2 regions of the Actinoplanes digitatis genome follow, and region 1 is predicted to be linked to the other one. Evidence: riboswitches for the same ligand, from Rfam matches in the RefSeq annotation. Region 1 holds a riboswitch; the other holds the start of a gene.

Evidence for each region. Region 1 has a riboswitch for S-adenosylmethionine ahead of thrC (threonine synthase). Riboswitches for the same ligand answer to the same signal wherever they lie in the genome.
Region 2: another riboswitch for S-adenosylmethionine. It lies ahead of BJ971_RS16235 (aminotransferase class V-fold PLP-dependent enzyme); the one in region 1 lies ahead of thrC (threonine synthase).

The regions. Positions count from the first base shown of each region.
Region 1 is NZ_JACHNH010000001.1:143,018-147,941, reverse strand. Features, by position in the region: gene groL (chaperonin GroEL) at 1-38, opposite strand, end outside; gene BJ971_RS00655 (GNAT family N-acetyltransferase) at 388-906, shown strand; gene BJ971_RS00650 (hypothetical protein) at 918-1,352, shown strand; gene thrC (threonine synthase) at 1,561-2,841, opposite strand; SAM riboswitch class I at 2,854-2,991, opposite strand; gene BJ971_RS00640 (DUF4956 domain-containing protein) at 3,220-3,822, shown strand; gene BJ971_RS00635 (VTC domain-containing protein) at 3,819-4,640, shown strand; gene BJ971_RS00630 (carbohydrate-binding domain-containing protein) at 4,642-4,924, shown strand, end outside.
Region 2 is NZ_JACHNH010000001.1:3,756,909-3,761,832, forward strand. Features, by position in the region: gene BJ971_RS16230 (putative bifunctional diguanylate cyclase/phosphodiesterase) at 1-1,833, shown strand, start outside; gene BJ971_RS16235 (aminotransferase class V-fold PLP-dependent enzyme) at 1,836-3,113, opposite strand; SAM riboswitch class IV at 3,148-3,264, opposite strand; gene BJ971_RS41305 (methionine ABC transporter ATP-binding protein) at 3,406-4,389, shown strand; gene BJ971_RS16245 (methionine ABC transporter permease) at 4,386-4,924, shown strand, end outside.

The DNA.
Region 1 (4,924 bases):
CGACGAGCTTCCTCGTCAAATGCGATGATCTTGGCCATTCGGCTGTGTCCTCCTGGACATTCGCGGCGCCGGGCCGGTCCGGCCCGTGTTCCGCACGTTGAGAACGCTGCGGACGTCACCACCTGGCGATGTGACGTCCTCAGGTCGAGCCGGAAAGCCCGCGACGACCGGTCCCGTGCCCCGGCACCGATGGCGGTGCCGCTGCCGTGACCCCACCGCCCCGACCTGCTGGCACTCACGTGGCGCGAGTGCCAATCACTTGTTTAGCACTCTGATGGGTCGAGTGCAAGCAGAACGGTCGGGGGCCGGGTGCGCCCGGTTCGTGCACACGAGGTCGATATCCGCGTCCTACTTGCCTCGTGCCGGGTGACCGGGTAGCAAGGCACCATGACCAGCACCCTGGCGCCACCCGTCACCGTGCACCGGGTCACGCCCGGCGACACGGCCCGGATGCGGGCACTGCGGCTGGAGATGCTGGCCGACAGCCCGCTCGCGTTCCTGGAGACGGTGGCGCAGGCCGCGGCCCGGCCGCACGCCGACTACCGGCGGCGCATCGTGCAGGCCTCCTCCGGCAGCCAACTGGCCCAGTTCGTCGCGGACCCGGGCGGGCGGCTGATCGGCCACGCCGGCGGCACGGTGCTGCCCGAGGAGCCGGACGCGACGGTGATCTTCGCGGTCTACATCACACCGGCGCACCGCGGCAGCGGCATGCTCGGCGAGTTGATCGAGGCGGTCGCGCAGTGGTCGGCCTCGATCGGCCGGCACGAGCTGATGCTCGAGGTGGTGGTCGGCAACGACCGGGCCGTCCGGGCGTACGAGCGGCTGGGCTTCCGGGACGCCGGCAAGCGGGTGCCTCACCCGGTCATCCCGGCCCTGACCGAGCTGCAGATGCGCCGCCGGGCCTGAGGCGCGTTGAGGTGGGCTGGGCCACGATCCGGACCGCGCTCACCGCGGTCAACGGCACCACGCTCGTCGGCCTCGGGCTCGCCGTGCTCTGCGGCACCAGGATCCGCCGCGGGCCGGGCGGGATCCTGATCGCCGAGGGATACCGCCGCAAGATGCCGCCCGCGACCTGCTTCACGGTCGGCTCGGTGATCATCACCAGGCGCACGGCCGACTGGCTGCTGCACGAGAGCCGGGCCGGCCTGCTCGCACACGAGAGCCGGCACGCCGGGCAGTACGCCGTGTTCGGCCCGCTGTTCTGGCCCGTGTACTGGGCCTGCTGCGGCTACTCCTGGGCGATGACCGGAACGGCCGGCACGCGCAACGCGTTCGAGCGGCATGCCGGGCTGGCACTGGGCGGTTACCGCGAGGCGCCGCTGCGGCCGGGCCTGCGGCGACTGAAGCGCTGAGGCGGAAGAATTTGGTCGGGAGGACGCACGCACAGCGCCTCCGGCACTGGGTCGTTGGGCCCCTAGGAGATTGTCGCCAAGCTCAAAGGTGGGGCCGCGTACGGCGTCACGTCCTCCCGCGTAGAGCATCCTGCCGAGCCTGCGATCCTTCCGCAAGTCCTCAGGGGAAGGAATTCTCAACGTTGGGCAGAGGTTTGACTACTCTGTGTTATCCGAGGAGGCCGGCGTCCCGGGCGCCGCGCAGCGACGGCTTGATCCGGTGAGTGGGTCCGACCTGCCCGGCGACGGCGTCCAGTGTCTTCAGTCCCTCGCCGGTGTTGAAGACGACGGTCTCCTTGTCGGGGTCGAGCCGGCCGCTCGCGACGAGCTTCCTGAGCACCGCGACGGTGACTCCGCCGGCGGTCTCGGCGAAGACGCCGGTGGTGCGGGCGAGCAGCTGGATGGCGTCGCGGATCTCGTCGTCGCCGGCGTAGTCCATCCAGCCGCCGGTGCGGGTCACGGCCTCGATCGCGTACGCGCCGGCGGCCGGGTCGCCGATGTTGAGCGACTTCGCGATGCCGGTCGGCTTCACCGGGATGATCTGGTCGGTGCCGTTGTGCAGGGCCGTGGCGATGGGGTTGCAGCCGGCCGACTGTGCACCGAAGACGGTCCAGCCGCCCTCGGGCGCCTCGACCAGGCCGATCTCCACCAGCTCGCTGAACGCCTTGTCAATCTTGGTGAGCAGCTCGCCGCTGGCCATCGGCACGACCACCTGTGCGGGGATGCGCCAGCCGAGCTGCTCGGCGACCTCGTAACCCAGCGTCTTCGAACCCTCGGCGTAGAAAGGTCGCACGTTCACGTTGACGAACGCGGTGTCCTCGAACTCGTCGGTCTCGACGAGCTCGCCGCACAGCCGGTTGACGTCGTCGTAGGAGCCGTCGATCGCGACCAGGTCGCCGCCGTAGACGGCGGTGGTGATGACCTTGCCCTGTTCGAGATCGCCGGGGATGAAGACGATGGACGGCACGCCGGCGCGGGCGGCGTGCGCGGCGACGGAGTTGGCCAGGTTGCCGGTCGACGCGCAGGCGAACCGGGTGAAGCCCAGCTCGCGGGCGGCGGTGAGCGCGACGGAGACGACCCGGTCCTTGAAGGAGTGGGTCGGGTTGGCGGAGTCGTCCTTGACCCAGAGCGGCGCCCGCAGCCCGATCTCGGCGGCCAGGGCGGCGGCGCCGACCAGCGGGGTGAGGCCGGGGTCGAGGGTGACCCGGGTTGCGGGGTCCTGCCCGGTGGGCAGCAGGGCGGCGTAGCGCCAGATGTTCTGCGGGCCGGCCTCGATCTGCTCGCGGGTGACCGCGGCGAGCGCGGCGGGGTCGTAGGCGACCTCGAGGGGGCCGAAACACTCGTAACAGGCGTGCTGCGCGACGAGCGGGAATTCGGCGCCGCAACCACGGCAGACGAGCGCGCGGGCGGGGCTGAGGGACTTGCTGGGGGCGTCGACGGCCGACGTCATAATGAGGCCTTCCTCTCATCTTTCCCCGGGCGTCGTGCGACGCACATGGGGACGGAATTAGCACCTGCCGCACGCGGCCTCGTCATCGAGACATGCGCGGTGGTTGCCGGGGCGTCATCGGGCCGTTCCCTCAGCCCCTCTGGATGAGGTATTCAGTTGTGTTTCCAACACCTTACGACGCGGGCGGCGAAATCGGAGCAGACCGTCCCGAGGTGTGAGCGACGTCCTTCCCTCTTGATAGATGATGGTCGATTGATTCACAGCATTCTCTGAGGTTGGTTCCCGGGCCGGGACCCTAGTCTCCATTGAAAGTCATGGATCTGTTGCCGGATGTTCACCCGGCCGCCACTCCGAATGCCTTGAGGGAAGGGCCCCGTCATGCCTCGGCTCGTTCTGTTCGCGATCGACCTCGTTGCGGTCTGCCTGCTCGTCTTCGGGCTCTACTTCCCGCGTCACCGCCGCCGAGATCTCGTCGTCGCGTACCTCGGTGTCAATGTCGGGGTGCTGGCCGTTGCCGGCTCGCTCAGCGCGAGCACCGTCGGGGCCGGGCTCGGGCTCGGGCTCTTCGGCGTGCTCTCGATCATCCGGCTGCGCTCGACCGAGCTGGACCAGCACGAGGTCGCCTACTACTTCTCCGCGCTGGCCCTGGGCATCCTCGGCCCGCTCGGCGGCGGCTCGGCCTGGCTCGCGCCCGGGATGATGGCGCTGATCCTCGCCGTCATGTACCTCGGTGACCACCCCCGGCTGTTCCGCGGCTACCGGCGCCAGGTCCTCGTCCTCGACTCGGCGATCACCGACGAGGTGGCCCTGGTCGCCAAGCTCGAGCAGCTGCTCGGCGCGCGGGTGCACGCCGTCTCGGTCGAGAGGGTCGACCTGGTCAGCGAGACCACGGCGGTCGAGGTCCGCTACTCCCGCCGGGCCGGCGCGGCGCCCGCGGCCACCGCCGGCCGTCCGGCCGCGACGGCGGGCGCGCAGCGGTGACCACCACGCCCGCCCGGACCGTCGGCGACCGGCTGGACGGGCTCGCGGGGCTGGGGCCGATCGGGCTCGACGAGCTCACCGCGCAGGCCGAGCTCCAGATCAGGCGGGACCGCAAGTACGTGCTCGCGCTGGACGACCTGGCCCGGCTGCTGCCGGCCATCGGCCGCGACGCGCGGATCCTCGACATCGACGGCCTCCGGCTCTTCCGGTACGGCTCGGTCTACTTCGACACCGCCGACCTCGTCTGTTTCCGGCTCACCGCGCTGCGCCGCCGCCGTCGGTTCAAGATCCGGACGCGGACGTATCTCGACTCCGGGCAGTGCTGGCTCGAGGTCAAGACCGAGGGCGTGCGCGGCGGCACGGTCAAGACCCGCCTGGCGTACGAGCAGCGGCAGCAGGGTGACATGGCACCCGGCCGCTGGTTCGTCGAGGCCGTCCTCGAGGACCTCGGCGGCATCGCCGGGCTGGCCTTCGGGCCCGTGCTCACCACCAGCTACCTGCGCAGCACCCTCTATCTCCCGGCCACGCAGAGCCGGGTGACCATCGACGTCGACCTGTCCTGGGCCGATCTCGGCCGGGCCGGGCTGAGCCTGCCCGCGCTGGCCGTGGTCGAGACCAAGACGCGGGCCGCGGCCTGCGAGGTCGATCGTCTGCTCTGGGCCCGGGGTCACCGCCCGGCGTCCATCTCCAAGTACGCGACCGGTCTCGCCGCGCTGCGGCCCGGCCTGCCGTCCGCGCCGTGGCGCCGCCTGCTGCGCCGCCATTTCCATCCCGCTGCCCCGGCCGGCCCCGCGCCGGCCGCCGACCGAAGGACGTGAGATGCACCGTTCCCCCCTCCTGATCGCCGCCGTGGCCGGCACCCTGGCCGTCGCGCCCGCACCGTGCCGGGCCGCGCCCGCGGCGGAACAGGCCCTGGCCGCCGGCCCCGCGGCGGCGCAGGCGCTGGCCGCCAACGCCCCCGACCACGACGAGCCCGCCGACCACACCTGGAGCGAGCAGAGCGTCGCCGCGGTGACGCTGACCGGCTCCGGCGCCACGTCCAGCGCGAGCGGCGTCTCGATCAGCGGAAGCACCGTCACGGTCACCGCCGCGGGCACGTACC
Region 2 (4,924 bases), 3.6 Mb from region 1:
TTCGCCGAGGCCCGGATCGCGATCGCGATGCAGGAGGTGAACCTGCGGCACTACCAGGTGGAGCCGTCGGTCGCCGTGAAGCAGCGCTTCGACCAGGTCGTGCGCACGGCCAACGACACACTCACGCAGATCGCCGCCGGCGACGACGGCCAGGCCCGGCGCGACGCGGTGCGGCTGCACCAGGAGCAGCTCGCCTACCAGGAGCTCGCCGAGCGGCTGATCCTGCTGATCGCCGACAGCGACCCCGACCACATCCAGCTCGACCGGCTCGAGGTGACGCCGGCCTTCTACACCCTCCAGGACGACGTCGACATGGTGGCGCGCGCCTACCACGACGCCGCGCAACTTCAGGTCGCGGCGCTGCGCAGGACGCAGGGGCAGCTGCTGATCGGCACCTGCCTCGGCTTCGGCCTCGGCCTCATCCTGGTCGGCATGATCCTGCGGCTGGTCCTGGGCCACCAGCGCCGGCTGGTCGACCAGGCCGCGGTGAGCCGGCACCAGGCCCTGCACGACCCGCTGACCGGCCTGCCGAACCGCACGCTGTTCACCCAGCGGATGCAGGAGGCGCTGGACGACGCCGAGGCGGCCGGTGACCGGCAGGTCGCCCTCATGGTCGTCGACCTCAACGGCTTCAAGGCCGTCAACGACACCATGGGCCACCACGCCGGCGACCGGGTACTCGTCGAGTCCGGGCGGCGGCTGGCCGCCGGGGTCGGCGGCGACGGCGTCGTGGCCCGGCTCGGCGGCGACGAGTTCGCGGTCCTGCTGCCGCGGGTGACGGGCGCCGCCGCGGCGACCGAGCTCGCCGAGGTGCTGGTCGCCGCGCTGCGCCGCGACTTCGTGCTGGACGAGGGCCCGGCGGCGATCAGCGGCAGCCTCGGCATCGCGCTCGGTCCGATGCACGGCACCGGCGACGAGCTGTTCCGGCACGCGGACGCGGCGATGTACCGGGCGAAGGGCAACGGCGGCGGCGTCGCCGTCTACGACTCCGCCGCGGACGCCGAGACCCCGGACCGGATGCAGCTCTTCGCGGACCTGCGGGCCCTGCTCGAGACCGGCGACCCGGGCGGTCAGCTGCGGCTCTACTACCAGCCACAGGTACGCCTGAGCGACGGCGCCGTCACCTCGGTGGAGGCGCTGGTCCGCTGGCAGCACCCGGCGCGCGGCCTGCTGATGCCCGGCACGTTCCTGCCGATCGCGGAGAGCAGCGGCCTGGAGGTGCGCCTCACCTACCACCTGCTCGGTGTGGCCGTGCGCCAGGCGGCCGGCTGGCTGTGCGACGGGCGGCGCCACAGCGTCTCGGTGAACGTGTCGCCGGGCTGCCTGATCGACCCGGGCTTCGTGGCCCGGGTGCTGAGCACCGTTGACGAGGCCGGTCTGCCGCCGAAGCTGCTGCGCCTGGAGCTCACCGAGACCAGCATCATGGCCGACCCGGATCGGGCGGTGCGCGCACTGCACGAGGTCCGCGAGCACGGCGTGAGCGTGTCGGTGGACGACTTCGGCACGGGCTTCAGCTCCCTGGCCCAGCTGCGCCGGGTGCCGGCCGACGAGCTGAAGATCGACCGCACCTTCGTCCGCGACCTGACGACGGGCACACCGGACGCGGTGATGGTCCGCAGCGCGATCGACCTGGGCCACAACCTCGGCCTGTCCGTTGTCGCCGAGGGCGTCGAGGACGTGCAGGCCCTGCTGCGGCTGCGCGAGATGAGCTGCGACTTCGCGCAGGGCTACGCGCTGAGCCACGCGGTGCCCGCCGACGTGCTCCCGCAGGCCTGCGAGCAGGCACAGCGGGTCGTCACGGAGGCTATCGCGCCGCTCGGCTCGCCCGCCTGACCTCACCGGCCGGCGCGCACCCCGACCAGCTGCCGTCCGGCGGCGCCGGAGGTCAGCGCGCCGATGGCGGCGACGAACCGGTCGATGTCGCCGTCGGTGGTGCCCAGCCCGAAGCTGACCCGCAGCAGGGCCGCCGTCGCGGTGTCGCAGCCGGTCACGCCGGCGGCGCCGGTGAGCCGGCGTGCGAGCGGGTGCGCGCAGAACTGGCCGGCCCGCACCCCGATGCCGTGCTCGTCGGCGAGCCGGTCGGCGACCTCCGCGGCGTCGCCGCCGGGCAGCGCGAGCGACACGATTCCCACCCGCGGCTGCGCGGCGCCGAACGCGCTGACCTCGGCGACGCCGGGCACCCCGGCCAGGCCGTCGCGCAGCCGGGCCAGCAGGCTCTGCTCCCGCTCGTGCAGCGCGGCCCGGTCGGCCCGGCCCAGCGCCGCGCAGACCGCCGCCAGGGAGACCGCGCCGAGCAGGTTCGGCGTGCCGCCCTCGTGCCGGGCCGGGCCGGTGGCCCACGTGACGGCGTCGTCGCCGACGGACGCGCTGGCGCCGCCGCCGCGCAGGTAGGGCGCGGCCGTGTCCAGCCAGTCGGCGCGGCCCGCCAGCACGCCCGCGCCGAACGGCGCGTAGAGCTTGTGGCCGGACAGCGCCAGATAGTCGGCGCCGAGCTCGGCGAGGTCGACGGGGGAGTGCGGCGCCAGTTGCGCGGCGTCGACGACGACGCGGGCACCGTGGCGGTGCGCGACGTCGGCGAGGCGCCGGACCGGCCAGACCTCCCCGGTCACGTTGCTCGCGCCGGTGACGGCGAGCAGTGCCGGGCCGCGCAGCGAGCGCAGCGCCCGGTCCAGGGCCTCGACGGCCGCGTCCGGGCTCGACGGCGTCGCCAGCCGCAGCGTCGCCGGCCAGGGCAGCAGGTTCGCGTGGTGCTCGCCGTCGAAGACGATCGTGGTGACGTCCGCCGGCAGGCACCTGGCGAGCAGGTTGAGCGCGTCGGTGGTGTTGCGGGTGAAGACCACCGCGTCGCCCGGCCGCGCGCCGACGAAGCCCGCGACGATGTCGCGGGCGCGCTCGTACTCCAGCGTCGAGGTCCGGGAGCGGACGCCCGCGCCGCGGTGGACGCTGCCGTACCAGGGCAGCAGGCCCTCGACGGCGTCGGCCGCGGCGCGGACGCAGGGTGCCGACGCGGCGTAGTCGAGGTGGGCGAACGGGACGGTGTCCCCGCCCGGTAGCCGGACGGTGAGCCCGGCGCCGATGACGTCGAGCTCGGTGTGCTGCGGCAACAGGGACATGGCGTGCGCCTCCGCGAGGTCGGGGACCCCACGGGGCCCGCGCTTGCCCGCGTCGTTGTCGACGCCGGCCCGGTCCTCACCCGGAGCACCCCATCGCGAACACAAGGGTTGCCGGCCAGCAAGCCGGGGCTGTACGCTGGCACTCATGACCTGGTGAGCACCGTAGCAGCTCCGGCCGGTGTGGCCGCACAGGCCGGTGATGATCGTTACAGCCGGTTGGTCCGGGCCGTGTCGACGGACTAGCTTTCCCCCTCGCATACCTATCGGCTTTATAGGATTCGAGAGAGCATCCGTGATTCAGATCGAGGATCTCCGCAAGACCTACCGCTCGCGGCGCCGCGACGTCGTCGCCGTCGACGGCGTCGACCTCGGCGTCCGGCAGGGCGAGATCTTCGGTGTGCTGGGCCAGAGCGGCGCCGGCAAGAGCACGCTGCTGCGCTGCGTCAACCTGCTGGAGCGGCCCGACGCGGGAACGGTCGTCGTCGACGGCCTCGAGCTGACGGCGCTGCGCGAGCGGCCGCTGCGCGCGGCCCGGCGCCGGGTCGGCATGGTGCACCAGCACTTCGCGCTGCTCTCCTCGCGCACGGCCGCCGGCAACGTGGCGTTGCCGCTCGAGGTGACCGGCATGCCGCGCGCCGACCGGGCCCGCCGGGTGGCGGAGCTGCTCGAGCTCGTCGGGCTCGAGCAGCGCGCCGCCGCGTACCCGGCGCAGCTCTCCGGCGGCCAGAAGCAGCGCGTCGGCATCGCCCGCGCGCTCGCCGCCGGGCCGCAGGTCCTGCTCTCCGACGAGGCGACCTCCGCCCTCGACCCGGAGACCACCGGCTCGATCCTCGACCTGCTGCTCGACCTGAACCGGCGGCTCGGCCTGACCATCCTGCTGATCACCCACGAGATGGACGTGGTCAGGCGGATCTGCCACTCGGCGGCGGTCATGCGCGACGGCCGCTTCGCCGAGTCCGGGCAGGTCGCCGACCTGCTGCGCCGCCCCGGTTCGGAGCTCGCCCGCGGGCTCTTCCCGCTGCCACCGGCGCCGCACCGGCCAGGTGAGACGGTCGTCGACGTCACGGTCAGCGGCGAGGCGGCCGACGAGCCGATCCTGGCCGGGCTCGCCCGGGCCCTCGACCTCGACGTGCGCATTCTCGACGGCGCCGTGCAGAGCCTCGCGGCGACCCGCGCCGGGCGCCTGCGGATCGCGCTGCCCGGCAGCGCGGACGACAACGCCCCGGCGCTGCGGCATCTGCGCGAGCGGGGCGCCCTGGCGGAGGTGGCCGCGTGACCTGGCCGGAATTGAGCGAACTGCTCTGGGCCGGGCTGCGGGAGACGGCCTGGATGGTCGGCTGCGCCGCCCTGCTCACCGCCGTCGGCGGCCTGCTGCTCGGCATCCTGCTGGTGCTGACCGACCGCGGCGGGCTGCTCGCCGCGCCGCCGCTCAACGCGCTGCTCGGCCTGATCGTCAACGTCGGACGGTCGCTGCCGTTCATCATCCTGCTGGTCGCGGTCATCCCGTTCACCCGCGCGGTGGTCGGCACCACCATCGGCACCACCGCGGCGATCGTGCCGCTGACCATCGGCGCCATCCCGTTCTACGCCCGCATCGTCGAGACGGCGATCCGCGAGGTACCCGGCGACGTCGTCTCGGCCGCGGTCGCCATGGGCGCGTCCCGGCGTCAGATCGTCGGCAAGGTCCTGCTCCGCGAGGCCCGCCCGGGCCTGGTCGCCGGCCTCACCATCACCGTCGTCGCGCTCGTCGGCTACTCCGCCATGGCCGGCGTCGTCGGCGGCGGCGGCCTCGGAGACCTCGCCATCCGGTA